Regions from separate parts of the Streptomyces sp. NBC_00876 genome, predicted to be linked through region 2. Evidence: riboswitches for the same ligand, from Rfam matches in the RefSeq annotation. Region 2 holds a riboswitch; each other region holds the start of a gene.

Region 1 (7,148 bases), 1.4 Mb from region 2:
GCCGACCTCCCACGACAGCCGGGACGGAATCGCCTTCGGGTCCACGGAGTAGAAGTTGCGTCCGGTCGGCAGGACGTTGACGAGTCCGCGCGTCGGCGAACCCGAGGGCCCCGCCGGGACGAAGCCGCCGTCCAGCGCCAGCAGGATGTGATCGATCTCGTCCGTCGTGCGGGCCAGCCGGGGCACGACCTCCTCGCAGGCGAAGCCCAGGACGGCGACGGCGTCAGGGAGTTCGAACCCAAGCACCTCCCGCGCCAGGCCGGCCACCGCCGAGAGCTCCCAGCCGCGTGCCTCCATGCCCTCCGCGAGGCGGCGGCACAGCTGCTCCAGCAGGTCGATCGCGTCCGCGCCCGTCCGTGCCGGGCCGTCCACCAGCTCGCTCAGCTCGGCGGGCACCTTCACGGCCGCGCCCGGCTCGGCCAGCAGCTCCTTCTCGCTGAGCCCGAAGTGTTCGGCGATGGCCGCCCGCAGACCCGGCAGCGCGTTCGCCGTACCGCCCCACACCTGCGAGGCGCGCAGCACCGCGAGGACCAGGTTGACCCGGGCCTCGTCGACCGGGCCGCCGCCCAGGATGTGCAGGCCGTCGCGGATCTGGACGTCCTTGATCTCGCAGAGGTAGCCGTCGATGTGCATGACGAACGAGTCGAAGTCGTCGTCGCCCGGCTGCGCGTCGACATGCAGGTCGTGGTGCAGCTCCGCGGCCTTGACCAGCGTCCAGATCTGCGCCCGTACCGCAGGCGCCTTGGCCGGGTCCAGGTCGCTGACCAGCGCGTACTCGTCGAGCAGTTGTTCCAGTTTGGCCAGGTCGCCGTAGGTGTCGGCGCGGGCCATCGGCGGCACCAGGTGGTCCACCACGGTGGCGTGGCCGCGGCGCTTGGCCTGGGTGCCCTCGCCCGGGTCGTTGACGATGAACGGGTAGATCAGCGGGAGTTCGCCGAGGACCGCGTCGGGGCCGCAGCCGGCGGACAGGCCGAGGCCCTTGCCGGGCAGCCACTCCATCGTGCCGTGCTTGCCCATGTGGACGACGGCGTCCGCGCCGAAGGTGTTCTCCAGCCAGCGGTAGGTGGCCAGGTAGTGGTGCGAGGGCGGCATGTCCGGGTCGTGGTAGATCGCGATCGGGTTCTCGCCGAAGCCGCGCGGCGGCTGGATCAGCACCACCACGTTCCCGAACTGGAGCGAGGCGAGGACGATGTCGTCGCCGTCCAGGTACAACTGGCCCGGCGGCTCGCCCCAGTGCTCCAGCATGGAATCCCGCATCGCCGGGTCCAGCTTCGCGAACCACTCCCGGTAGTCCGCCAGCGGCACCCGCGCGGGGGCTGCCGCGAGCTGCTCCTCGGTCAGCCACTCCACGTCGTGGCCACCGGCGTTGATGAGGCGGTGGATCAGCTCGTCGCCGTTGTCCGGGTGGCCCTCGACCCCGTAACCGGCGTCACGCAGGGCGTCCAGGACACGGACGGCGGAGGCGGGTGTGTCCAGGCCGACCGCGTTGCCGACGCGGGAGTGCTTGGTGGGGTAGGCGGTGAAGACCAGGGCGAGCTTCTTCTCGGCGTTGGTCTTGTGCTTGAGGACGGCGTGGCGCACGGCGATCCCGGCGACGCGGGCCGCGCGCTCGGGGTCGGCGCGGTAGACGGGCACCTCGTCCGGGCCCTGCTCCTTGAAGGAGAACGGCACGGTGATCAGCCGCCCGTCGAACTCCGGGATGGCGACCTGCATCGCCGCGTCCATGGGGGAGAGCGCGGCGTCCGACGCGTCCCATGCGGCCCGCGAGGACGTCAGGCAGAGCCCCTGCAGCACCGGCACGTTCAGATCGGCGAGCGCGCCGATGTCCCAGGCCTCGTCGTCGCCCCCGGCGGAGGCGTCCGACGCCCGGGTGCCGCCGGCCGCGAGCACCGTGGCGACCAGGGCGTCGGCCCGGCCGAGCAGCTCGTACAGTCCGGCGTCGGCGCCGCGCAGCGAACCGCAGTACACGGGCAGGGCGTTGGCGCCGCGCGCCTCGACGGCGTCGCACAGCACATCGACGAACGAGGTGTTGCCGGAGAGGTGGTGCGCCCGGTAGAAGAGCACGCCGACGGTCGGGCGGCCCTCGGTGAACGTACGGCTGCCGTGGAGCCCCCACTCGGGCATCTTCAGCGGTCCGGCGAAGCCGTGCCCGGTCAGCAGGACGGTGTCGGAGAGGAAGAGGGCCAGCTCGGCGAGGTTGTCCGGCCCGCCCTCCACCAGGTAGCGCAGCGCCTCGGCGACGACCCCGGCCGGTACGGACGAGTCCGCCATCAGCTCCGCGTCCGGCACGGACTCACCGCCGAGCAGCACGGTCGGGATGCCCGACGCCTTCAGGACCGCGAGCCCGTCCTCCCAGGCGCGCTTGCCGCCCAGCAGGCGGACCACGGCGACGGAGGATCCCTCGATCAGCGCGGGCAGTTCCTCCCGGGCGTCGATACGGGTCGGGTTGCCGATCCGGAAGGGCGCGCCGGAGGCGCGGGCGGCGAGGAGATCCGTGTCGGCGGTCGACAACAGCAGCACGGTGCTCAGCGGGGCGTTCGACGGGGCGTTCATGCGCGTGCTCCAGGTGCTCCGGGGGCGATGAAGGGAAGTCCTGCCGGTGCGCCCGACTCGATGAGCCGCCACAGCGCGTCGGTGTCCGCGTGTTCTTCGATGAGGTCGCCGAGGCGGTCGAGCTGTTCCTCGCGCAGCTCGGCGAAACAGGTGTCGGGGGCGGGGACGAAACGGCGGCCGGCGGCCCGCGCGATCTCGGTCAGGAAGCGGCGCCGGAACGCGTCGCTCTCCAGCGAGCCGTGCCAGTGGGTGCCCCACACGGCTCCGGAGCGGCAGCCGTCGAGACGCTGCCCGCCGCCGTCGGTGAGGAACGGCTCGCCGCCGCGCACGTCCGCGACGCCGTGATGGATCTCGTACCCCTCGACGGGGGCGCCGAGCGCCTCGCCGGCCGGCCGGGCGAGGGTCTTCTCGCGGTCGAACCGGATGCGCACGGGCAGCAGTCCGAGTCCGTCGACCTTCCCGGCGCGCGACTCCACGTCGTCCTCGATGTGCTCGCCGAGGATCTGGTAGCCGCCGCAGATGCCCAGGACGGGGCGTCCCTCGGCGGCGCGCCGCTGCAGCGCGTCGGCGAGCCCGCGCTCGCGCAGCCAGGCCAGCGCCTTCACGGTGCCGCGGGTGCCGGGCACGATGACGAGGTCCGCGTCGTGCAGTTCCTCGGCGCGGTCCACGAACCGCACCACGACGCCCGGTTCGGCGGCGAGCGCGTCGACATCGGTGAAGTTCGACATCAGCGGCACGGCGCACACGGCGACGCGCAGGATGTCCTCGCCGTGCGGCGGGGCGACGACGGACTCCCGTACGGTGCCGCGCAGCGAGACCCGCAGCCCGTCCTCCTCGTCGATGCCGAGGCCGTGGGCGAACGGCAGCACCCCGTACGTCGGCCGTCCGGTCAGGTCGAGCAGCATGTCCAGGCCGGGCTCCAGCAGGGAGACGTCGCCGCGGAACTTGTTGACCAGATAGCCGGCGATCAGCTCCTGGTCCCCGGCCGCGAGCAGCGCCGTCGTACCGAAGAACGAGGCGAAGACCCCGCCGCGGTCGATGTCGCCGACGACCACCACCGGGAAGCGTGCCGCCCGTGCGATGCCCATGTTCACGATGTCCGTGCGCCGCAGATTGATCTCGGCCGGACTGCCCGCCCCCTCGCAGATCACTGCGTCATACGTGCCCCGAAGCTGCTCCAGGCAGTCCACGACGGTGGACAGAAGCTGCTCCTGCCGGCCGCCGTGGTAGCCGCGGGCGCTCATTTCGCCGACCGCGCGCCCCATCAGGACGACCTGGCTGGAGCGGTCGCTGCCGGGCTTGAGCAGGACCGGGTTCATCAGGGCGGTGGGCTCGACCCGGGCGGCCTGGGCCTGCATGGCCTGGGCGCGGCCGATCTCGGCGCCCTCGCGGGTGACGAAGGAGTTGAGCGACATGTTCTGCGCCTTGAAGGGCGCCACCTTCACGCCCCGGCGCACCAGCCAGCGGCAGATGCCCGCCGTGACGACGCTCTTGCCCGCGTCCGATGTGGTCCCGGCGACCAGTAGTCCACCGCTCATGTCCGTCTCCGTCCAGAGAGTCGAGGTCCTGCGGTACGGGGCGCTGCGGTACGGGGCGCTGCGCCGGTGGCCCCCGGGGTGCGGGAGCCCGCGATGCGCCGTGCCGCGAGGCCGATGCCCAGGCGGGCCGCCACGCTCACGCCGAGGGCCAGCGCGTTCACCCGGCGCGACAGCCGTACGGCGCGTTCGATGTCCGCGCTCTCCACCGCCCGGCCGGTCTCCCCGTTGAGCACGGGCCGGTGCTCGACCCGGCCGCCGTAGGCGAGGGTCCCGCCGAGCCGTACGCCGAGGGCGCCCGCGAACGAGGCCTCCACCGGGCCCGCGTTGGGGCTCGGGTGCTTGGCCGCGTCCGCCCGCCAGGCCCGGACCGCTCCCCGTGGCCGCCCCCCGGCGGCCACGGCGAGCAGGGCCGTCAGCCGGGCGCCCGGCCAGCCCGCGACGTCGTCGAGGCGCGCCGAGGCCCAGCCGTAGCGCCGGTAGCGCGGCGATTTGTGGCCGACCATCGCGTCGAGCGTGTTGGCGGCCCGGAAGCCTACGAGTCCGGGGACCCCGCCCAGCGCGCCCCACACCAGGGCGCCGACCACGGCGTCCGAGGTGTTCTCGGCGACGGACTCCACGACGGCACGGGCGATCTGCGGCCCGTCCAGGGAGTGCGGGTCGCGGCCGCACAGATGCGGCAGCCGCTCACGGGCCAGGTCGATGTCCCCGGCGGCGAGCGCGCCACCGATGGCCCGGGCCTCGCGCCCCAGCGACGTACCGCCGATGACGGACCAGGTGGCGGCGGCGGTCAGGGCGACGGACGCGGCGGGGTGGCGGCGCAGCGCACGGGAGGCCAGCGCTGCGCCCCCGGCGGCGCCTCCGGCGCAGATCAGGGTGTGCAGTGCGCCCCACCCGCGGTGGTCGCGCCACAGACGGCGTTCGACGCCTGCCGCGGCCCGCCCGAAGGCGGCGACCGGGTGCCCCCTGCGGGGATCACCGAGCAGCAGATCGCCGATCAGACCGGCCGTGGCGCCGTACGCGAAAATGCGATCGGCACGCACGGTTCAGCCGGCCGTTACGCCTCGAAGGACCTTCGTACGGGCAACTGCTGGCAGAAGCGGTACAGGAATGGACGCACGGCAGGCGGGCATGACGATATGTCCTCACTCAGGGTCCGCGCCCTGGTTCGACGTGACCGGCGACGAGAGTCTCCTGGCTTCCGGATCCGCAGTTCCCCCGGTCTTCCAGCCCGCTTGCGTGGACCGTGACGTACGGGTGGGGGACTGCTCCCCGGTGACAGTGGCGGGACCGCGCCGGATTCGCACCGGCTTCCTCTGCTGTCGCCGTAATGGCTCCGGCAGTCCACCACGCTCCGCGAACACCCGTCAACTTGCCGTTGACCTGCGGCGGCGCAGTGTGCGCAGACACACATCGGGCCGGACACACACGAGGTGTGTCCGGCCCGATGCGTACGAGCGGAATGGGGCGGGTGTGGCGTCAGGCGACGATCAGATAGATGCCGTAGGCCACCGCCGCGGCGCACAGTCCGAAGCAGACGTACGCGCCGGCACGGGCCAGCATGAGCGATCCGCCCGCCGAACCGCCCTGCGCGGCCGGTTCGGGCTGCTTGGAGAGGCCGACGATGCCGAGGGTGAAGAGGCCCACCAGCGCGACGGTGGCGACGAGAGAGACGCCGAAGACGGTGCCGAGGGCGGCCCAGTCGATGTGCATGATCTGTCCTTACCGGAGGCTCTTAGACCGTGGCGGGTCGGGCCGGGTCGGAGACGGGTCCGGCCGGGGCCGGGATGGTGGCCGTGAGGTCGTGGGTGGTCTGGGCGGCCGCGGTGGGCGGCGGGCTGACGGCCGCGATGGCCGTGGTGACGACCCCCGCGGGCTCGGCGTCCGCACCGGCCGGGGCGACGTCCTCGTGGCTGACGGGCTTGCGGCGCGACAGCATCCAGATCGCTCCGGAGCCGGCGATGAGCAGCGCCGCGACGACCACGACGCCCCAGGTGCCCTGCTTGGTGAGGAGCTCGGCACCCGCACCGACCAGTCCGGCGGCCGGCAGGGTCAGACCCCAGGCGACGAACATCCGGGTGGCGGTGGACCAGCGGACCACGCCCCCCTTGCGGCCGAGGCCCGCGCCCATCACGGCGCCGGAGCAGGACTGGGTGGTGGAGAGGGAGAAGCCGAGGTGCGAGGAGGCCAGGATGACGGTGGCCGCACTGGTCTGGGCGGCGAAGCCCTGCGGCGGCTTCAGCTCGGTCAGGCCGCTGCCCATGGTGCGGATGATGCGCCAGCCGCCCAGGTAGGTGCCGAGCGCGATGGCGAGGCCGGCGCTCACGATGACCCAGACCGGCGGGTTGGAGCCGGGGGCCAGGACGCCGCCGGTGACCAGGGCGAGCGTGATGATGCCCATGGTCTTCTGCGCGTCGTTGGTGCCGTGGGCGAGGGAGACCAGCCCGGCCGAGGCGATCTGGCCGGCGCGGTAGCCCTTGGCGGTGGCCTTCCCCTGGGCGTCGCTGCGGATCTTCCCGCCGATGCGGTACGTGAGCTTGGTGGCCAGCAGCGCGGCGAGACCGGCGACGACCGGCGCGGCGACCGCGGGGAGCAGCACCTTGGTGACCACGGTGCCGCCGTCGACCGACGACCAGCCCGCGGACATCACCGCGGCGCCGATGAGGCCGCCGAACAGTGCGTGGGAGGAGCTGGAGGGCAGTCCGACCAGCCAGGTCAGCAGATTCCACAGGATGGCGCCCACCAGGGCCGCGAAGATGACCTCGGTTCTGAGCCCGTCTTCGTTGATGATCCCGCCGGAGATCGTCTTGGCGACCTCCACCGACAGGAACGCGCCTACGAGGTTGAGAACGGCGGACATGGCCACCGCTGTCTTGGGTTTGAGTGCACCGGTCGAGATGGTGGTGGCCATCGCGTTGGCGGTGTCGTGGAAACCGTTCGTGAAATCGAACACTAGAGCTGTCACGATCACAATCGCGAGCAGCAGCGTGATGTGTTCCATTTACCCAGGCAATCGTTCGACGTCAGTGGCACGTGGACCGTAGGCAATCTGGGTGAACG
Region 2 (7,148 bases):
CCGCCCGTTACCGTCCGCCGCCAGATGCGGGGCGCTGTCGTCGTCGAGGAACTCGACGACCGCCAGGGCGAGCAGGGCGCACAGCGTGATCCACACCGTGACCAGGCCCGTCGGCCGGTCCCACGCCACCAGCACCGCGACGGCCACCACGACCACCGCCCAGTTCAGCGGACGCCTCGCGCGGTGCACCCACCTGCCGACCGGGCCGCCGGTGAATCCGGCCGCGTCCCGCACGGCCCCGATGCCGCCGCTCCACATCGACATGACCCGGGTCGCCGCCCGGCCCCGGCCCGTCAGCCACGCGGCGAGCGCCACCACCGCTGCGACGGTCACCACCAGCCGGACACCGGCGCGCAGATAGCCGGCCAGCGCGTCGAAGACCGCACCCGCGGCCGGCTGGGACACCTCGGACGGGAGACTGTCGAGATAGAAGGCGCGCCCCGCCCACAGACCGATCCCGAGCAGGGCGGCACCCACCGCGGCCGCGAGCGCCGCGGTGACCAGGGCCCGCCGGCGGCGGACCGCGAGCAGCACCCCGCCCGCCGCGACGACCAGGGTGAACACGGGAAGCCAGAAGCCGAGGACCTCCAGCGCCCGGAAGCCCTTCTTGGCCTTGCCGACCGAGTCGGAGGTCAGCACCGTGAAGTCGGTGTGGATCTCCGGGATCTTCCCGGCGACCGTCAGACCGCGGTCGACGAGGCGCTGTTTCACCTGGTCGATGACGGGGGCGAGGTCCAGGGTGACGGCGTCGTCGGTCAGCTTCACCGCGCCGCCGCCCTCACCGGTCAGCGCCTTAACGACCGAGGCGTGGGCGGACCGGTTGAGGTTGGTCCACACCTGTGCGAACGCGTCGCTGGTGACGAACCGCTCCACCGTGCCGTGCACGAATCCGGTGATACCGGCGGTGAGCGGATCGCCGAGTCTGCCGAGCGCCTTGTCGACGAGCGGCCGGTCGGCGGGGGCGACGTCCGCCAGCAGCGCGTCGACGTCGAGATGGGCCATGACGGCGTCGGTGACCCGGTTGCTCACCGCCGCCTGTACATCGGGGTCGGAGGCCAGCGGCTTCATCATCGCCACGTAGCGGTCGGTGTCCCCGGCGACGTCGCTCGCCCAGCTCGACAGGATGCTCAGGGGGGTGAGTACGGCGGCCACCAGGATCAGCAGCACCGCGGAGAACGAGCGCAGCCGCAGCCGGGGCCGGGCCGGGACACCGGCCTCCAGCTGTGCCACCCGGGCGCGCAGGGCTTCCAGTTCGGCGCTCTCGTCCGGTACGGCCGACTGGCCGGGGTCCCGTTCCATGCCCCAAGGGGATGCCCTGGACGCTCGTGCGGCGCGGCGGGTTACTGCGTACGGGTGATGTGTGCGGGGCGGGTGGCCGGTACGGGCGGCGACGAGCGCGCCCTCCGGGCGGGGCCGTGCGTCCACAAGGTGCGAGTGCCGGCCGCTGTGGCGGGGCGGCCGGGCCCGGTGGCCCCGCCTGCCGGAATAGGGTGTCCTGACACTGGTATCGGGTGTCCTGACTGTTTCCCGCTCGTTCTTGTCTTATGACCACAATGATCGACAGTGCCGGATTCGCAGGCGCGGGCACCGAACCGGTCGTGGACCGGCTCACCACGGTGCTTCTCGGCGAGGAGGCCCGCCGGGAGCACGGCTTCTGGCGACGGCTCGTCGCCACCGAACCGTTTCGCCGCCCGTCCGGCCCCCCTCCCGGGCCCTCGCCCGATGAGCGGCTCGCGCTCACGTACGCCCGGCTGCACCGCCTCAACGAGGCGCTGGACAGCGGCGCCCGGCTGGCCGCCGACCCGCGTGCGCTGGCCGCGCTGCACGAATGGCTCGCCCCGCTGGATCCCGCGCTGACCACCGTCGCGGGAATCCACTACAACCTCTTCCTCGGCACCCTCCTGGACCACGACCCCGACAACCCCCGCGATCTGTCGGACTTCCTCCGGCTCCGGCGGACAGGAACGTTCCTCTGTACGGAGGTGGCGCACGGCAACGACGCCGCCGCCGTCGAGACGACCGCCACGTACGACCGGGAACGGGACGGATTCGTCCTGAACACCCCGGGACCCGGGGCGCAGAAGTTCATGCCCAACACCGGTCCGGCCGGCGGCCCCAAGACGGGGCTCGTCGCCGCCCGGCTGATCGTCGGCGGCACCGACCACGGGGTCTTCCTCCTCCTGGTGCCGCTCACCGACGACGTCCGCGCCCTGCCGGGGGTGCGGGTCCGCAGGCTGCCCGCGCGGATGGGCAGCCCCGTGGACCACTGCCTGACCTCCTTCGACCAGGTGTTCGTCGGTCGAGGCGCGCTGCTCGGTGGCGATCAGGGCCGGGTCGGCGACGACGGAGAGTTCCGCAGCGGCACCGCGGGCCGCAGGCGCCGCTTCCTCACCTCGGTGGCGCGCGTCACGGCCGGCCGGATCTGTATGAGCGCCAGTGCGGTCGGCTCCGCCCGCGCCACCCTGGCCGTCGCGGTGCGCTACGGCGGCCACCGGTACATCTCGGGGATCCGCCCGTCGCCGCGGGTGCCGGTGATCGCCCACCGCAGCCATCACGGCCCGCTGGCCGAGGCCATGGCCACCGTCTTCGCGATGAGCCTGCTGCACCGCCGGGTCCTCGCCCGCTGGGAGGCGGCGGCGGACCGGCCGGCCGCCGAACGCGAGGAGGTCCAGCGGCTGGTCGACATCGCCAAGGGGTGGATCACCTGGCAGGCCAGGGCGGTGATCGTGGAGTGCCGCGAACGATGCGGTGCGCAGGGCCTGCTGGAGCACAACGGCATGACCGAACTCGTCACCGGCGTGGAGGGTGCCATCACCGCGGAGGGTGACAACCTCGCCATCCATGTCAAGGCGGCCGCCGACATGGTCTTCGCCGCGGGGCCCGACACCCTGGCCGGTCCCGGTCCCGGTCCCGGTCCCAGTCCCGGTCCCGGTCCCGGCGCCGCACCGCTTCCCGGTGACCTCACCGATCCGAGGTTCCTCGCCGGGCTCCTGGCGCACGTGGAACGGACCTGGTTCGCGCGGGCCGGGGCGCGCATCGCACGGGCCGGGGACGGTGACCCGCTGGAGCGGTGGAACGCGGCCGCCGGACCCGCGCTGCGAGGGGTGGAGGCCCATGCGTACCGGCTGGCGGCCGACGCGTACGCGGACGCGGTCGACGCCCTGCCCGAAGGACGGGCCCGCGAGCGGCTGAGAGAACTGGCCCGGCTGTTCGCCTTGCGCTGGATCGAACGCAACACCGGTGACCTGCTCGTCGGCGGCCGGCTGACCGCGGAGCAGGCCGACGGGCTGGCGGAGACCGTCGAAGGGCTCGTCTCCGCCGTCGGCGCGCATCTGCCGGCCCTGGCCGAATCCTTCGCGATTCCCGAGGAACTGCTCGCCGACTGGCCCATCACGGGAGCCGGGTACATCGACGCGTACGACGACCCGGGCGCGTCCTGGCACCGGACGCGGAGCGGGACACCTGCCGGGGGTGAGCGATGAGGCGCACTGCGCGAAGGGCGCCGTCGCGGTGGTGCGGAACGCCGCAGTACATGAGTGAGGAATCGGTTCGCCACAAGAGGTGAACGGGTGGACGCCGCCCACGCGCGACGGCCTCGCGCGGGGGCGGCTACATCGGGCGCCATGCCGCCCGTCGGCCCCGTCGGCCCCCGGCGTCCCCGCCGGGCCGGGCACGACGGGGAGCCCGCAGCACCGGCCGCACCGCCGCTGAGCTGCGCAGAAGCTCGTGGTAGCGTGCCCGGAGCCAGTCGAACTCCACGTAGGGGTCAGGGAATCCGGTGCGAATCCGGAGCTGACGCGCAGCGGTGAGGGGGACGGGCGGGGCCACGGCCACTGGGAGACCCACGGTTTCCCGGGAAGGCGCCCCGTCCGCATGAACCCGAGTCCGAAGACCTGCTGGCACCCGCGGTCCGGGACCGGGCCGCGGAACTCCGTACACCGGGCCCCGCGCATGGGCCCAGAGACGCCGAGGTACTCCGTGCCGCCCATAGCCGGCCCCGCCCGATCCGCCGCCCTGCTCACCGCCTCACTCCTCCTGCTGACGGCCTGCGGCGGCGGTGCGGACAGCTCCGCCGCCAAGTCCCCGGGAGCCGACGGCTATCCGGTGACGCTGAAGAACTGCGGACGCACCGTCACCGTGAAGGCCGCCCCGCAGCGTGCCGTCCCCGTCGACCAGGGATCGGCCGAGATCCTGCTCTCGCTCGGCCTCGCGGACCGGCTGGCCGCCACGGCCACCTGGACCGACCCGGTCATGAAGGGCCTGGAGAAGGCCAACGCCGGCGTCCCGAGGATCTCCGACAACCGCCCCTCGTCCGAGAAGGTCCTGGACCAGGAGCCCGACTTCGTCAGCGCGTCCTTCGAGTCCACGCTGGCCAAGGGCGGCGTCGCTCCCCGGGAGCAGTTCGAGAAGCTCGGTGTCCCCACCTACGTCTCGCCCGCCGACTGCACCGCCAAGGACAACACCAAGGACGGCGACGGGGTCCGCACCGGTGCGCTGACCATGGACAGCGTGTACGCGGAAGTGCGCGACCTGGCCGAGGTGTTCGGCGTTCCGGAGCGGGGCGAGAAGCTCGTCACCGAGCTGCGCGCCCGGGTACGGAAGGCAGCGAGCGGCATCGACGCCTCCGGCGCCTCCCTCATGTACTGGTTCGCCAACTCCGAGGCCCCGTACCTGGCCGGCTGCTGCGGCGCGCCCGGCATCATCACCCGGGAACTCGGTGCGGAGAACGCCTTCGACGACACCCATGAGGAATGGCCGCAGATCAACTGGGAGACCGTCGCCGACCGCAACCCGGACGTGCTGGTCATCGGTGACCTGACCCGCAAGTCGCAGACCGCCGAGAGCGCCGCGAAGAAGATCGCCTTCCTGGAGTCCAACCCCGCCACGAAGAACATGGACGCCGTCCGGCACCAGCGCTACGTGCTGCTCAGCGGCCAGGCCATGAACCCGTCCATCCGGACGGTCGAGGGCGTGGAACTCGTCGCCGCGGGGCTGCGTACCTTCGGGCTCGCGGGGTGACGGACACCGGACAGGCCGCAGCGGTACGCGAGCGCACGCCCCCCACGGACGGTGGGCGCGGGCGTCCCGGCATCCGCTCCATCCGCGGCGGGCTCCTGTGGGCCGGCGGGCTCCTGCTGCTCGCCCTGTCCGTCGCGGTGGCCGTCACCATCGGTCCGGCCAGGATCTCCGTCGGCGACGTGCGGTCCACGGTCGCGGCCCACCTCGGGTTCGGGCAGTCGCCGCTGAGCCCGATCCGGGACGGCATCATCTGGAACCTCCGCATGCCCAGAACCCTGCTCGCCGCCGTCTGCGGCGCCGGGCTCGCGGTCTGCGGCACCGTCATGCAGTCCCTGCTGCGCAACCCGCTCGCCGACCCGTTCGTCCTCGGCGTCTCCTCCGGCGCCTCGACCGGCGCGGTCGTGGTCGTCGTCCTGGGGGCCGGCGGGGGAGCGGTGTCCCTGTCGGCCGGCGCGTTCATCGGGGCGCTGTGCTCCTTCGCCCTGGTCCTGCTGCTCAGCCACACACTCGGCGGCAGCACCGACCGTGTCGTGCTGTCCGGGGTCGCGGCCATGCAGCTGTTCTCCGCGCTCACCTCCTTCGTCGTGATGACCGCCGCCGACGCCGAGCAGACCCGCGGGGTGCTGTTCTGGCTCCTCGGCTCGCTCGGCGGCGTCGGCTGGAGCGACGTGTGGATCTGCTCCGCCGTGCTCGGGGTGACGCTGCTGATCTGTCTGGGCCACGCCCGTACGCTCGACGCCTTCGCCTTCGGCCAGGACGCGGCCGCCACCCTCGGTGTCCATGTCGGGCGCACCCGGATCGTCCTGCTGTGCACGACCGCGCTGCTGACCGCCGCGCTCGTGAGCTCGGCAGGCGCCATCGGGTTCGTCGGACTGGTGCTGCCGCACGCGGCCCGCGCCCTCGCCGGCGCCGGCCACCGCAGGCTGCTGCCCGTCACCGCGCTCGCCGGCGCCGTCTTCCTGGTCTGGGTCGACACCCTCGCCCGGACCGTCCTCGATCCGCAGGAGGTTCCGGTGGGTGTCGTCACCGCACTGATCGGGGTGCCCGCCTTCGTCCTGGTCCTCTACCGCACCCGGCGGGCCACATGACCGGGACCACCGCCGGCGGCCTGCGGGCCGACCGGGTCAGCCGGTCGGCGGGCGGCCGCCTCATCCTGGACGGCGTCTCGCTCGCCCCGCCGCCCGGCGCCACCATCGGGCTGATCGGCCCGAACGGCTCCGGGAAGTCCACCCTGCTGCGGATCCTGGCCGGAGTCCTGGCCCCGGACGCCGGTGCGGTCACCCTCGACGGCGATCCGCTGACCGCAGTGGGCCGTCGCACCGTGGCCGGAAGGGTGGCGGTGGTCGACCAGCACGCCGTCACCCAGGTCGAGCTGAATGTCGTGGACGTCGTACGCCTGGGCCGCATCCCGCACCGCCGCGCCTGGTCGGCGCCGACGGCCGCGGACGAGAGCGCGGTGCACGAGGCGCTGGAGCGGACCGGTCTGGCCGGACGCCGCGACCAGTCCTGGCACACCCTGTCCGGCGGGGAGCGCCAGCGCGTCCAGATCGCCCGGGCGCTGGCCCAGCAGCCGCGTGAGCTCCTGCTCGACGAACCGACCAACCACCTGGACATCCAGCACCAGCTGGAACTGATGTCCCTGGTCACCTCGCTGCCGCTGACCGCCGTCGTCGCCCTGCACGACCTCAATCTGGCCGCGATGTTCTGTGACCGGATCGTGGTGATGAACGAGGGACGGGTGGTCGCGGCCGGCACACCGGCGGAGGTGATCACCGAGGAACTCATCGCCGGCGTCTACCGGGTACGGGCCGTCGTGACACCGGACGGCCCGCAGGGCCGGCCCTCGGTGCGCTTCCGTCCGGAGCGGCCCTGACGTCCTCCCGGGGAACACGAGAGGGCGGACCCCGTGAGCGGGTCCGCCCCTCGCTTGTCCGGTGCGGCCGGACCGACGCGGTGCGCGGGGGTCAGCGGCGCCGGCCCTGACCGAACTCGCCGCCCATGTCCTTCCCGCCCATGTCCTTGCCGCTCTTGGTGGTGCCGTCCGCGTAGTCGATCTGCTCCTTGCGCAGTTCGGCGGAGACTTCCTTCTGCTCGGTCACCTTCTTCGTTTCCATCCGCACCCGCTCGAC
Region 3 (7,148 bases), 7.4 Mb from region 2:
CCCGACCAGCGCCGACGTGGCGCGACTCGCCGGGGTGTCCAGGGCCACCGTGTCCTACGTACTCAACAACAACGCGGATGTACGGATCAGCGATCCGACCCGGCGCCGGGTGCGGGAGGCGGCGGCCGAACTCGGTTACGTACCCCACGCGGCGGCCCGGAGCCTGCGAGCAGGACACTCCCGCATGGTGCTGCTGCCCACCGGAAACTTCCCGGCCGGCCCCCTGCACCTCCGATTCCTGCGGGAGCTGGAGACGGGGCTGCGGCGCCTGGACTACACAGTCGTCCAGTACGGCTCCCTCGGACTCGACGCCGATGACGCCGCCCGTGCCTGGGCCGAGCTCCGGCCCGTCGCCGTCATCGTGCCGGGTTCCGTTCCCCTCGCCCCTCAGGGCATAGCGGTGCTCCGGCGCTCCGGCGCCAAGGCGGTGATCACCCTCGGACCGCATCCGGTGCCGGGGGCCCACGCGCTGATCATGGACCAGCGGGAGGTCGGCGCCTGCGCCGTCCGCCATCTGCTGGAGCGCGGCCGGCGCCGCATCGGCGTCGTGATGCCCGAGGAACCCGGCCCGGCCCTGTTCGCCGCCCCGAGGCTCGCCGGTGCCCGGCAGGCCGCCACGGCCGGCGGCGCCCGGATCGAGGCGCTGCCACTGAGCTACGACGAGGAATCGGCCGCCGCGCTCGCCGCCCGGTGGCGCTCGCTCGCCCTGGACGCCGTCTTCGCCCACGACGACAGCTACGCGATGCTCGTGATGCGGGCACTGCAGGACGCGGGCATCGAGGTACCCGCCCAGGCCGCCGTGGTGGGCGCGGACGACTCCATGCTCGGCCGGCTGCTGCGCCCACGGCTCAGCAGCGTCCGGATGGAGCTGGCGACGGTCCAGCCGCTGGCCGATCTCGTGGACCGACTGGTGCGCCGCCCCAGGACGGAACCCGAGCGGCACGACCTGCTGAGAGCCCGGGCCGTCCACCGGGAGTCCAGCTGAGCCCGCGCGTCAGCGCGGCAACATGCGCGGCGGACACCCCTTGCCTAGCGTCATGACCATGAGTCATCCGCAGAGGTACGAGATCCTGCTGGTCCCCGCATTCACCGACCACAGGGGCGAAGAGGGCAAGGCCGCCGAAGACAAAGGCACCGAGAGCGCCGAAGACGAGGGCACCGAGAGCGAGGACTCCGGGGACGAGGGCGCGAACGAGAACGGCTCCGGGAACACGGACTCCGCTCCTGAGGTGTCCGCTGCTCAGGAGGCGTCCGCCGACGTCCCCCGTACGGGGGCCTCACCGGCCGCCCGGGTCCACGGCAACGCCATCCGTTCGGCGGTCGTGGCCGCGACCGGGGAGATGGGCGAGACGGGCTACCCCCGGTACTCCGGTGAGGGGATGGTGGCCGACATCGACCCCGCGACACACACCGTCGAGGCGCTGCTGATCGACGGCTCGGAACTCGACTACGGGCTCTCGGTCCGGATCTCGGAAACAGACGCGGAATCAGGCGCGGAGACGAACGCGGAGTCGGACGCGGGGACCAGCAACGCGGTACCCGGCGCGGATACCGGCAACGCGGAATCCGGCACGGAGACAGACCCGGAGCCGAACGCGAACGGCTGAGGACGCCGCGTCACCACTCCCCGGACGGCTGCCGCCATCGCACGAACCGGCCGGGGCCCGGCCATCACCGGCCGGGCCCGGCCGTCGTGCTGCAAGCGTCGCCTACTTCTGATCCTTCTGCTGGTCCTCGACGGACTTGCGGACCTCGTCCATGTCCAGCTTCCTGGCCTGGCCGATGACGTCCTCCAGCGCCGCCTCCGGAAGCGCGCCGGGCTGGGAGAAGACCGCCACGTTGTCCCGGACGATCATCAGCGTCGGGATCGACCGGATCTCGAACGCCGCCGCCAGCTCCTGCTGCGCCTCCGTGTCGACCTTGGCGAAGACCAGGTCCGCGTGACGCTCGGACGCCGATTCGTAGACCGGCGCGAACTGCCGGCACGGGCCACACCAGGAAGCCCAGAAGTCGATCAGGACGAACTCGTTCTCACTGACGACCTGATCGAAGTTTTCCTTGGTGAGCTCTACGGTGCTCATGCTCTGCTACCTCTTCCTGTGCCCGTTCGGACGTGTCCGGGACAACGGTGCCTGGCCTTGCGCTATTCCGCCTGCCCATGTGGCCCCCGCCCACACCCCCGGTCAAGATGGAGCCCATGACACATGTTGTGGAGCCTGTCGTGTACGACGTCGTGGTCATCGGGGCGGGTCCCGTCGGTGAGAACGTGGCGGACCGCGCCCGGGCCGCCGGGCTGAGCACCGCGATCGTGGAGTCGGAGCTCATCGGCGGAGAGTGCTCGTACTGGGCGTGCATGCCCAGCAAGGCCCTGCTGCGCCCGGTCGTGGCCCGCGCCGACGCCCGACGTGTCCCGGGCCTCGCCGGAGCCGTCCAGGGGCCGCTGGACACCGCAGCCGTCCTCGCCCACCGCGACGCGTACGCCTCCCACTGGAAGGACGACGGACAGGTCGCCTGGCTGGAGGGCATCGGCGCGGACATCTACCGCGGCCACGGCCGGCTGACCGGCACGAAAGCGGTCGCCGTCACGGCGCCCGACGGCACGGAGCACCGGCTCACCGCCCGGCACGCCGTCGCCGTGTGCACGGGAAGCCGGGCCGTGGTCCCCGGTCTGCCGGGTATCGACGGCGCCCGCCCCTGGACCAGCCGGGAGGCGACCAGCGCCAAGGAGGTCCCCGGGCGCCTCGCCGTCGTCGGCGGGGGAGTGGTCGGCGTCGAGATGGCCACGGTGTGGGGCGGCCTGGGCGCCGAGATCACCATGCTGGTCCGCGGCAAGGGACTGCTGCCCCGGATGGAGCCGTTCGCCGGTGAGCTGGTCGCCGAGGCGCTGACCGAGGCGGGAGCCGATATCCGTACCGGCGTCTCGGTCACCTCGGTACGGCGCGGCGACCCGGACGGACCGGTCACCGTGGAGCTCGACAACGGCGAACGCGTCGAGGCGGACGAGGTCCTCTTCGCCACCGGCCGTGCCCCGCGCACCGACGACCTGGGCCTGGAGACGGTCGGCCTGAAGCCGGGCTCCTGGCTCACCGTCGACGACAGCTGCCGGGTCGAGGGCACGACATGGCTCTACGCCGTCGGCGACGTGAACCACCGCGCGCTCCTGACCCACCAGGGCAAGTACCAGGCCCGCATCTCCGGGGCCGCGATCGCCGCCCGCGCCCAGGGTGTACCGCTCCGGGAGGACGACCGCTGGGGCCCCTACGCAGCGACTGCCGATCATGCGGCCGTCCCCCAGGTCGTCTTCACGGACCCGGAGGCAGCCTCGGTAGGCCTCACCCTCGCCGAGGCGGAACGGGCCGGCCACCGGGTCCGGGCCGTCGACCACGACCTCGGGGCAGTGGCGGGTGCCGGCCTGTACGCGGACGGCTACCGGGGCCGGGCCCGCATGGTCGTCGACCTCGACCGGGAGATCCTGCTGGGTGTCACCTTCGTGGGCCCCGGGATCGGTGAACTGCTGCACTCGGCGACCGTCGCGGTCGCGGGCGAGGTACCCCTCGACCGGCTCTGGCACGCGGTCCCGGCCTACCCGACGATCAGCGAGATCTGGCTCCGGCTGCTGGAGACGTACCGGGGTTAGGCACCGCCGCCGGTGCTGTGACCGGAATTGCATTCCGGTCCAGCTCTTCCCCGATCGCCTCGCGCAGCGAGTCGTGCTGCGGACCGAGTGAGTACCGCTGGTCGGTCCACCTGTCGTGGGGATAGAGCCATACCGGCCTTCGCACCAAGTCGGCCGGCTCCCAGTCGAACCGGGGCCATACGTGCGCATGCAGGAACCCGTCGGTATTGCCCAGGATCTCCAGATTGACCCGCCGGAAGGCCGCATCCATGCGACGGGACGCTCGCTCGACTGCTTCTCCGAGTTGATCCATGTCGGACAGGAAGGCCAGCCGCTTTTCCACGGGCAGGTCCGACAGTCTTTCCACCTCGGGATCGTCCACCAGGAGCACTGAGTAGCCCGGGAGGAACTGCACATCGCCGATAGCCGCGAACCCCGCGTTCAAGCGCCGCAGGACTGCGGGGTTCTCGCCTCGCAGGGCACTACCGATCCGGTCCGTCCGCCAGTCATCAACCATGGCCGGAACCTACCCGGTTGCCCTCACCACCCCGCCTGACGATGCCGGGGAAATCACCTGCGACCGGCAGCTGCTCGGTCCGCAAAGGCGGTACGAGCAGGATCCAGTCCCCACCTCGACGAGGAGCCCGACGCGCACCGGGGCTTCTCCGGCTTCTCCCCCGCTCCGTCCGCGGCTCAGGCGGCCGCTTCCGCCGTGAGCGGCCGGCCGCAGCGCAGGTTCCACCGCCCCGACCTGCCACTGAACTCCGTCAGGGTCAGCGGGGCCACATCGAGACGCCAGAATGCCTGCGGCGGCAGGGCCAGCGCCTGAACGAGCGCGGCCCGCACCACGGCAGGCTCGACCACCGCCAGTACCCGCCCCGCGTCACTGTCGTGCAGCGAGTCGAGCCAGGTGCCCGCTCGGGCACACAGGTCAAGCAGCGATTCTCCGCCGTGCGGCGTGGCTGACGGATCGGCCAGCCACGCAGCCACCTCGTCCGGCTCGCGCGCAGCCACCTCCTCCAGCCGTGCGCCGGTCCACCGGCCCAACTCCCAGTCACCGAGGGCGTTGTCGGCAGTCGACCGGAGCCCCAGTGCGTCGGCCGTCAGGGCGCAGCGTCCGGAGGGCCCGTGCAGAATCAGGTCCGCGTCAGGTACCGCCTCCGCCGCGGCCCGGGCCTGCCGGAGCCCGGACTCGTCGAGCGGGGCATCACCCGCGAACCGGGCCTCGCGCAACGCGGCGTTCATCGCCGGTGAGATCAACATCACCCGTACCGTCAAGACCGCTCTCAACTCCCTGAACTGTGGCCACTTGGCCAAGCACACCATGGCATCCGGGGCCCGCGGCCCCCTCGGCGGCACCATGGCGGCGTCCGCGTCCAGGCGGTATGGTCGCGACGACATGACGAGGGTGTGACGGAAGTCCGGTGAGAATCCGGCACGGTCGCGCCACTGTGAACCCGTACCTGTGCGGGAAGTCAGACCCAGCACCTTCGTCTCAGGCACCACGATCGGGACGCGTGTTCCCACAGGAGGTTCTGCCATGGCACAGACTGCTGCCCCCGCCACCGGCGCACCCGCCATCACCCCCATCTCGCTGAAGGCCATTGCCCCTTGGGCGGTCCTCTTCGGCATCGTCATGCTGATCCTGCTCTACTTCGTCGGCGCCGAGCAGGGCGCCACCGCGCTCATCTCCGGCGAAGGCGTGCACGAGTGGGTCCACGACGGGCGCCACCTGCTCGGTTTCCCCTGCCACTGATCCATCCGGCTGATCCAGGGGAATCCCTCATGAACTCCATATCTGTCAGAGCCCTGCTGGTCCGCGGCATGCTGGCCGGCCTCGTCGCGGGTGCGCTCGCGCTGCTCGTCGCCTATTTCCTCGGTGAGTCCCGGGTGGACGCGGCCATCGCCCTCGAAGAGGCGCACAGCCACGACCACGGCGGCGGCGAGGAACTCGTCAGCCGTACCATGCAGTCCACGGCCGGCCTGGCCACCGGTGTGCTCGTCTTCGGCGTGGCCATCGGCGGCATCGCCGCACTCGTCTTCTGCTACGCCCTCGGCCGGATGGGCCGGTTCGGCCCGCGGGCCACGGCTGCGCTGATCTCGGGGGCGGCCCTGCTGGCCGTGTACATCGTGCCGTTCCTGAAGTACCCGGCCAATCCGCCGGCTGTCGGCAACCCCGACACGATCGGCCAACGCACCGCGCTGTTCTTCCTGATGGTGGCCCTGAGCGTGCTGCTGGCCGTGGCCGCCGTCATCCTCGGCAAGCGGCTGGCCCCTCGCCTCGGCCACTGGAACGCGACGATCGCCGCGGCGGCAGGCTATGTGCTGCTGATCGGCCTCTCCTATGCGTTCCTGCCGTCGTTCAACGAGGTCGGAAAGGACTTCCCGGCCACCCTGCTGTGGCAGTTCCGGCTGGCCACGCTCGCGGTCCAGGTAACGCTCTGGACCACCTTCGGTCTGCTCTTCGGCTATCTCACCGAACGACTGCTGGTGCCGAGGCCCGCCGCGGTCACCGCCGGGAACGGAGAGGTGAAGCGGGCCGCCACCGCCGTGGGCTGACCCCCGCCCCACCGGCCGGCCGATTCCGCACCGGCCGGTGCGGAATCGCGGCGCGGACAGGTGCGTATGGTGCGGCGCGGTCACGTGGCGCCGCGCCGGGCGAGTGCGCAACGGCAGAGCCCGCCGGGAGGCCCCCGGCGGGCTCTGCCGCGTACCGTCTCCGGTCACTGCTGCCCGGTGGAGCCGTCCCAGTCGATCCGGTAGTGCTTCAGCTGCGCGTCCTCGTCGACGAGGTGCATGCCGGCTGCGGTCATCACACGTTGAGAGGCGATGTTGTCGAGGTCCGTGTCCCCGTGCACGCAGACGACGCCGCGGTCCCGGGCGAAGTGGAGCAGCGCGCGAAGTGCCTCGGACGCGTACCCCATGCCGCGGGCCGAAGGCGCGAGCCCGTAGCCGATCGTGACGTGCCCCTGCGCGTCGGGCGCCCCGTGGAAACCCATCCCGCCTATGACCAGCCCGTCTTCGCGGCGCGCTATCTCGTACGAACCGAACGGGCTCGGGTCTCCGATGTCCGCGCAGGCCCCGAGGAATCGGGTGGCCGCCGCCCGGTCACCGGGGGAGGGGTACCCGGGAGCCCAGGACGCCCCGTTCGCGGGCGCGCCCGCGATGATCTGCTCGGCGTCGGCGACGCCCATCGGGCGCAGGAGCAGACGGGTGGTTCGAAGTGCATTCATGGTCGAGTGGAGTATCACGGGGCGCCGACGGACCGCACCCGGATATCCGGGTGCGGCCCGTCGGAGAGGCCGGCTGCACGCCGCCACGGGGCTGTTGCCTGCACGCCCCCACGGGGCTGCCGGCTGCGCGCCGCCACCGGGCCGTTGGTTACGCGCTGCCACCGGGGACGGCGGCCCGGACACCGCTGCCGGGGCCGAAGTCGCCGGACAGCGCGGCCGCCATCCGCAGCTGCGTGCCCGCCTCGGCCCGACGGCCCTGCCGCTCCAGCGTGCGGCCGAGCATCAGCCGCGCATAGTGC
Region 4 (7,148 bases), 5.3 Mb from region 2:
CCTCGCGCACCACCGTGCGCCAGGCACTCCAGGAACTGGTCGTCGAGGGCCGGCTGGAGCGCATCCAGGGCAAGGGCACCTTCGTCGCCAAGCCGAAGGTCTCGCAGGCCCTGCAGCTCACCTCGTACACCGAGGACATGAGGGCCCAGGGGCTGGAACCGGCGTCCCAGCTACTGGACATCGGCTATGTCACGGCCGACGACACGCTCGCCGGACTGCTCGACATCAACGCGGGCGGCCGGGTGCTGCGGATCGAGCGGCTGCGTCTGGCGAGCGGTGAGCCGATGGCCATCGAGACCACGCACCTCTCGGCCAAGCGCTTTCCCGCGCTGCGGCGTTCGCTGGTGAAGTACACCTCGCTCTACACGGCGCTGGCCGAGGTGTACGACGTGCGGCTGGCCGAGGCCGAGGAGACCATCGAGACCTCCCTCGCCACCCCGCGCGAGGCCGGACTGCTCGGCACGGACGTGGGCCTGCCGATGCTGATGCTGTCCCGGCACTCGCTGGACGGACAGGGCGAACCGGTCGAGTGGGTGCGCTCGGTCTACCGCGGCGACCGCTACAAGTTCGTGGCCCGCCTGAAGCGGCCGCTGGACTGAACCGGCTCCGTCGCCGGCCGGCCGACAGCCCCCGTGGAGCCTTTTCCACGGGGGCTGTCGGCTGTTCCGCACCTCCCCCGCCTCCCGTCCCGGCCTGGACCAGCAGCCGGACGTTTGACTCCGATTCGGCCAACTGTCCGACGCCACAGGACCGTTGCCGGACCGCAATGCGGACAGGGGGTGACGGTGGACGGAACCCTCGCCTAGATTTCCTGCGCATTACACCAGGTGATCAGCGAGGGGACGGAGTCGCCGCCATGCCGGAAGAACCAGAAGGAAAACCGCCCAACGTCACACCCGTGCGGGTGGTCATCGCCCTCTGTCTCATCGCGCCGTTCGTGGCGATGCTCTGGGTGAGTTCGTACGCCAAGGTCGACCCGGCCTTCATCGGCATCCCGTTCTTCTACTGGTACCAGATGCTCTGGGTGCTGATCTCGACCGCGCTCACGATGGTCGCGTACAAGCTGTGGCAGCGTGACCAGCGCGCCCGCAAGGGGGGTGCGTCGGCATGAAGGACGGCGTGAACGGCGTCGCACTCGGCGTCTTCATCTTCTTCTTCCTGGCCGTCACGGTCATCGGCTTCATGGCGGCCCGGTGGCGCAAGGCCGAGAACGAGGCCAGCCTCGACGAATGGGGGCTCGGCGGACGGTCGTTCGGCACCTGGGTGACCTGGTTCCTGCTCGGCGGCGACCTCTACACCGCGTACACCTTCGTCGCGGTTCCCGCGGCGATCTACGCGGCGGGCGCGGCCGGCTTCTTCGCGGTGCCGTACACCATCCTGGTGTACCCGCTGATCTTCACCTTCCTGCCGCGCCTGTGGTCGGTGTCGCACAAGCACGGCTACGTCACCACCTCGGACTTCGTCCGCGGACGCTTCGGTTCCAAGGGGCTCTCGCTGGCGGTCGCCGTCACCGGCATCCTCGCCACCATGCCCTACATCGCCCTCCAACTCGTCGGCATCCAGGCGGTGCTGGACGTGATGGGCGTCGGGGGCGGCGAGAACACCCACTGGTTCGTCAAGGACCTGCCGCTGCTGATCGCGTTCGCGGTGCTCGCCGCGTACACGTACTCCTCCGGCCTGCGCGCCCCCGCGCTGATCGCGTTCGTCAAGGACGGCCTGATCTATCTGGTCATCGCCGTGGCGATCATCTACATCCCGATCAAGCTCGGCGGCTTCGACGACATCTTCGCCGCCGCGCAGGACAAGTTCGCGGGTCCGCCGGGCGGAAAGCCGACCGGTGCGCTCGCGCCCGGCGAGGCGGGCCAATGGGGATACGCCACCCTGGCCCTGGGCTCGGCGCTGGCGCTCTTCATGTACCCGCACTCGATCACGGCGACGCTCTCCAGCCGCAGCCGTGAGGTGATCCGCCGCAACACGACCATCCTGCCGCTGTACTCGCTGATGCTGGGGCTGCTCGCGCTGCTCGGCTTCATGGCGATCGCCGCCGGCGTCAAGGTGGACAACGGCCAGCTGGCGATCCCGCAGCTGTTCGAGACCATGTTCCCCGACTGGTTCGCGGGGGTCGCCTTCGCCGCCATCGGGATCGGCGCACTGGTGCCCGCCGCGATCATGTCGATCGCCGCGGCCAACCTGTTCACCCGCAACATCTACAAGGACTTCCTGAAGCCCGACGCGACGCCCGCACAGGAGACCAAGGTCTCCAAGCTGGTGTCGCTGCTGGTGAAGGTCGGTGCGCTCGCCTTCGTCCTCACCATGGACAAGACGGTCGCGATCAACTTCCAGCTGCTCGGCGGGATCTGGATCCTCCAGACGATGCCGGCCCTGGTCGGCGGGCTGTTCACCCGGTGGTTCCACCGCTGGGCGCTGCTCGCGGGCTGGGCGGTCGGCATGGTCTACGGGACGCTCGCCGCGTACGGGGTCGCGAACCCCACCGGAACCCAGAAGCACTTCGGCGGCTCCTCCAAGGAGATCCCGGGTCTCGGCGAGATCGGCTACATCGGTCTGACGGCCTTCGTGCTGAACGTCGTGGTGGTCGTCGTCCTCACCTTCGTCCTGAACGCCGTGAAGGCGCCCGCCGGGGTCGACGAGACCTCACCGGGCGACTACACGGCGGACGCGGGCGACCCGGGCGTGAAGACGGAGCTCCCGCCGGCCACGGCCGGGGCGCCGGGCGGTCACTGACCCCGGACGTATGGATCACGGGCCGCCGCACCCCTCCCCGCAGGGGTGCGGCGGCCCGTTCGCGTGCCGGGGAAATCCCTTGCGGTCGCGGCCCCCGCGTGCGGCAGACTCCGCGTATGGACATAACGATCCGGCCGGTCGAACCCGCCGAACACGCCCTCCTCGGCGAGATCACCGCCGAGGCCTATCTCGGTGACGGACTCCTGGACTACGGGGCCGACGACCCGTACCTGGTCAGACTGCGCGACGTCCCCCGCCGCGCGGCCGAGGCCGGGGTGCTGGTGGCGGCGGACGCCCGGGGCCGGGTCCTGGGCGGGGTCACCTACGCCCCGCCGGGCAATCCGTGGGCCGATATCGCGGCGCCGGACGAGGCCGAGTTCCGGATGCTCGCGGTCTCCCGGGAGGCCCGCGGGGCCGGGGCGGGCGAAGCGCTCGTACGGGCCTGCGTCGAGCGCGCGCGGGACACCGCGGGGGTCACGGGGATCGTCCTTTCGACGCAGCCGTCCATGCACGCGGCCCATAGGATCTATGAGCGCCTCGGCTTCGTCAGGACCCCCGAGAGGGACTGGAATCCCATCGATGACCTCAAGCTGCTGACGTACCGGCTGGAGCTCCGCCCCACGCCGTGACAGCGCTCTGAGATCTCGCACGACACAACATGTGGGGGCTGCCTCATCCGGCGGCCCCCACATGTATGCTCGTGCTCGTTGTCGCCGCAGGGAAATCCGGTGCGAATCCGGAACTGTCCCGCAACGGTGTATTCGGTGTGCTTTTGCACACCCGTCAGTCCGAGGACCTGCCGACAGCGCATCCGGCTCGACCGATCCGGATGCCCAGACGTCCGGGCCTCGTGGATGGGCCGGTGGACGCCGCACGGAGTGCCGCCCTGCCCGGGCCCGGCTCCGCCCGGCTGCCCCCGCTCCCCCGCCGGCCCCGAGCCGAGCGAGGGAGAGCACCACGTGACCATCGCGCCAGCCGATCCGGTTTCAGTGGCCGAGTCAACGGGAACCACGAGCGACGCACCGGGGACCGCACTGCTGCGGACCCTGACCGGCCTCACCGCGGATCTGCCCGACACCGACCCCGGACGGGTCGCCGCCGCCGCGCTGCGCGGCCGCAACGCCCGGTCGGACGAGGCCGAGCTGCGCTCGCTGGCCACCGAGGCCGCCGCGGGCCTGATCTCCGAGGACCCCGCCTACTCCCGGCTCGCCGCCCGTCTCCTCACCCGCACCATCGCGGACGAGGCGGCCGGACAGGGCGCGACGTCGTTCTCCGCATCGGTGGCCGTCGGACACCGCGAGGGCCTGATCGCGGACCGTACCGCCGAGTTCGTGACGCTCCACGCGGCCGCGCTCGACGCACTGGTGGCGCAGTCGCTCGCCGACGGCGCCGACGACCGCTTCGGCTACTTCGGGCTGCGCACCCTGCACAGCCGCTACCTGCTGCGCCACCCGATCACCCGCCAGGTCACCGAGACGCCGCAGCACTTCATGCTGCGCGTCGCCTCCGGGCTCGCCGAGGACACCTCCGAGCGCGCGCTGGCCGAGGTCGCCGCGCTGTACGGGCTGATGAGCCGGCTGGACTACCTGCCCTCCTCCCCCACGCTCTTCAACTCCGGTACCCGGCACCCGCAGATGTCCTCCTGCTATCTGCTGGACTCGCCGCTGGACGAGCTGGACTCGATCTACGACCGCTACCACCAGGTGGCGCGCCTGTCCAAGCACGCGGGCGGCATCGGCCTCTCGTACTCCCGTATCCGCGCCCGCGGTTCGCTGATCCGCGGCACCAACGGGCACTCCAACGGCATCGTGCCGTTCCTCAAGACGCTCGACGCCTCCGTCGCCGCGGTCAACCAGGGCGGCCGGCGCAAGGGTGCCGCCGCCGTCTACCTGGAGACGTGGCACGCGGACATCGAGGAGTTCCTGGAGCTGCGCGACAACACGGGCGAGGACCAGCGGCGTACGCACAACCTCAACCTGGCGCACTGGATCCCGGACGAGTTCATGCGCCGGGTCGACGCGGACGGCGTCTGGTCGCTGTTCTCCCCGGCCGATGTGCCCGAGCTGGTCGACCTGTGGGGCGACGCGTTCGACGCCGTCTACCGGGCGGCCGAGGCCAAGGGCCTGGCGCGCAAGACCATGCCGGCCCGTGAGCTGTACGGCCGGATGATGCGGACCCTCGCCCAGACCGGCCAGGGCTGGATGACGTTCAAGGACGCCTCCAACCGGACCGCGAACCAGACCGCCGAGCCGGGCCGCGTCGTGCACTCCTCGAACCTGTGCACCGAGATCCTCGAGGTCACCGACGACGGCGAGACGGCCGTCTGCAACCTCGGTTCGGTCAACCTCGGCGCGTTCGTCGAGGGCGGCACCATCGACTGGGAGCGTCTCGACGCCACGGTCCGTACCGCCGTGACCTTCCTCGACCGGGTCGTGGACATCAACTTCTACCCGACCGAGCAGGCCGGGCGCTCCAACGCCCGCTGGCGGCCGGTGGGCCTGGGCGCGATGGGTCTCCAGGACGTCTTCTTCCAGCTGCGGCTGCCGTTCGACTCCCCCGAGGCCCGCGCCCTGTCGACGAAGATCTCCGAGCGGATCATGCTCGCGGCGTACGAGGCGTCCTGCGACCTCGCGGAGCGCTCGGGCCCCCTTCCCGCCTGGTCCGAGACGCGCGCCGCCCGCGGTGTGCTGCACCCGGACCACTACGACACCGAGCTGAACTGGCCGGAGCGCTGGGACGCGCTGCGCGCCCGGATCGCGAAGACCGGGATGCGCAACTCCCTGCTCCTCGCCATCGCGCCGACGGCGACGATCGCCTCGATCGCGGGCGTGTACGAGTGCATCGAGCCGCAGGTCTCCAACCTCTTCAAGCGCGAGACGCTCAGCGGTGAGTTCCTCCAGGTCAACGCCTATCTGGTGGACGAGCTGAAGAAGCTCGGCGTATGGGACGCGCGGACCCGTGAGGCGCTGCGCGAGGCGAGCGGCTCCGTCCAGGGCTTCGCCTGGATCCCCGAGGAGGTGCGGGCGCTGTACCGCACGGCGTGGGAGATCCCGCAGCGCGGACTGATCGACATGGCGGCGGCCCGTACGCCGTTCCTCGACCAGAGCCAGTCGCTGAACCTGTTCCTGGAGACGCCGACGATCGGCAAGCTCTCCTCGATGTACGCGTACGCCTGGAAGCAGGGGCTGAAGACGACGTACTACCTGCGCTCCCGCCCGGCGACCCGGATCGCCCGTGCGGCGTCCGCCGCCCCGATTCCGGAGCAGGCGCCCGCGCCCGACGCGGACGCGATCGCCTGCTCCCTGGAAAACCCCGAGTCCTGCGAGGCCTGCCAGTAATGAGCACCGACAAGAACAAGAACCTGCTGGACCCGGGCTTCGAGCTGACCCTGCGGCCGATGCGTTACCCGGACTTCTACGAGCGCTACCGGGACGCGATCAAGAACACCTGGACGGTGGAGGAGGTCGACCTCCACTCCGACGTCGCGGACCTCGCCAAGCTCTCGCCGGGCGAGCAGCACATGATCGGCCGGCTGGTCGCGTTCTTCGCGACGGGTGACTCGATCGTCTCCAACAACCTCGTGCTGACGCTGTACAAGCACATCAACTCCCCCGAGGCGCGGCTGTACCTGTCGCGGCAGCTCTTCGAGGAGGCCGTGCACGTCCAGTTCTATCTGACGCTGCTCGACACCTACCTGCCCGATCCGGACGACCGGGCGGCCGCGTTCGACGCGGTCGAGGAGATCCCGTCGATCCGCGAGAAGGCGCAGTTCTGCTTCAAGTGGATGGACTCGGTCGAGAAGATCGACCGGCTGGAGACGAAGGCCGACCGCCGCCGTTTCCTGCTGAACCTGATCTGCTTCGCGGCGTGCATCGAGGGGCTGTTCTTCTACGGCGCCTTCGCGTACGTCTACTGGTTCCGCTCGCGCGGTCTGCTGCACGGCCTCGCCACGGGGACCAACTGGGTCTTCCGGGACGAGACCATGCACATGAACTTCGCGTTCGAGGTCGTGGACACCGTCCGCAAGGAGGAGCCGGAGCTCTTCGACGACGCCCTCCAGCAGCAGGTCACCGACATGCTGAAGGAGGCCGTCGAGGCGGAGCTGCAGTTCGGCCGCGACCTGTGCGGCGAGGGCCTGCCGGGCATGAACACCGAGTCGATGCGCCAGTACCTGGAGTGCGTCGCCGACCAGCGGCTCACCCGGCTGGGCTTCCCGGTGGTGTACGGCTCGGAGAACCCGTTCTCCTTCATGGAGCTCCAGGGTGTCCAGGAGCTGACGAACTTCTTCGAGCGCCGCCCGTCCGCCTACCAGGTGGCCGTCGAGGGCACGGTCGGCTTCGACGACGACTTCTAGATCCTTCAGATCCTCGCCCAGCTCCTGACGTACGGACGCCGTGCGGCCTTCA

The links. Region 2 has a riboswitch for cobalamin ahead of OG782_RS01975 (ABC transporter substrate-binding protein). Riboswitches for the same ligand answer to the same signal wherever they lie in the genome.
Region 1: another riboswitch for cobalamin. It lies ahead of OG782_RS08045 (cobalamin biosynthesis protein); the one in region 2 lies ahead of OG782_RS01975 (ABC transporter substrate-binding protein).
Region 3: another riboswitch for cobalamin. It lies ahead of OG782_RS34420 (CbtB-domain containing protein); the one in region 2 lies ahead of OG782_RS01975 (ABC transporter substrate-binding protein).
Region 4: another riboswitch for cobalamin. It lies ahead of OG782_RS25310 (ribonucleoside-diphosphate reductase subunit alpha); the one in region 2 lies ahead of OG782_RS01975 (ABC transporter substrate-binding protein).

The regions. Positions count from the first base shown of each region.
Region 1 covers NZ_CP108800.1:1,829,417-1,836,564, reverse strand. The annotation lists gene cobN (cobaltochelatase subunit CobN) at 1-2,529, opposite strand, end outside; gene OG782_RS08050 (cobyric acid synthase) at 2,550-4,091, opposite strand; gene OG782_RS08045 (cobalamin biosynthesis protein) at 4,088-5,131, opposite strand; cobalamin riboswitch at 5,276-5,406, opposite strand; gene OG782_RS08040 (hypothetical protein) at 5,568-5,801, opposite strand; gene OG782_RS08035 (anion permease) at 5,824-7,089, opposite strand.
Region 2 covers NZ_CP108800.1:423,024-430,171, reverse strand. The annotation lists gene OG782_RS01985 (hypothetical protein) at 1-1,299, opposite strand, end outside; gene OG782_RS01980 (acyl-CoA dehydrogenase) at 1,545-3,482, shown strand; cobalamin riboswitch at 3,729-3,916, shown strand; gene OG782_RS01975 (ABC transporter substrate-binding protein) at 3,979-5,019, shown strand; gene OG782_RS01970 (FecCD family ABC transporter permease) at 5,091-6,107, shown strand; gene OG782_RS01965 (ABC transporter ATP-binding protein) at 6,104-6,892, shown strand; gene OG782_RS01960 (PRC and DUF2382 domain-containing protein) at 6,984-7,148, opposite strand, start outside.
Region 3 covers NZ_CP108800.1:7,868,051-7,875,198, forward strand. The annotation lists gene OG782_RS34390 (LacI family DNA-binding transcriptional regulator) at 1-985, shown strand, start outside; gene OG782_RS34395 (hypothetical protein) at 1,044-1,607, shown strand; gene trxA (thioredoxin) at 1,710-2,081, opposite strand; gene OG782_RS34405 (dihydrolipoyl dehydrogenase family protein) at 2,198-3,637, shown strand; gene OG782_RS34410 (diadenosine tetraphosphate hydrolase) at 3,594-4,133, opposite strand; gene OG782_RS34415 (histidine phosphatase family protein) at 4,310-4,879, opposite strand; adenosylcobalamin (AdoCbl) riboswitch at 5,018-5,111, shown strand; gene OG782_RS34420 (CbtB-domain containing protein) at 5,157-5,372, shown strand; gene OG782_RS34425 (CbtA family protein) at 5,402-6,175, shown strand; gene OG782_RS34430 (GNAT family N-acetyltransferase) at 6,340-6,849, opposite strand; gene OG782_RS34435 (tetratricopeptide repeat protein) at 6,998-7,148, opposite strand, start outside.
Region 4 covers NZ_CP108800.1:5,719,705-5,726,852, reverse strand. The annotation lists gene OG782_RS25330 (GntR family transcriptional regulator) at 1-599, shown strand, start outside; gene OG782_RS25325 (DUF3311 domain-containing protein) at 857-1,111, shown strand; gene mctP (monocarboxylate uptake permease MctP) at 1,108-2,742, shown strand; gene OG782_RS25315 (GNAT family N-acetyltransferase) at 2,859-3,371, shown strand; cobalamin riboswitch at 3,430-3,561, shown strand; gene OG782_RS25310 (ribonucleoside-diphosphate reductase subunit alpha) at 3,702-6,080, shown strand; gene OG782_RS25305 (ribonucleotide-diphosphate reductase subunit beta) at 6,080-7,096, shown strand; gene OG782_RS25300 (hypothetical protein) at 7,102-7,148, opposite strand, start outside.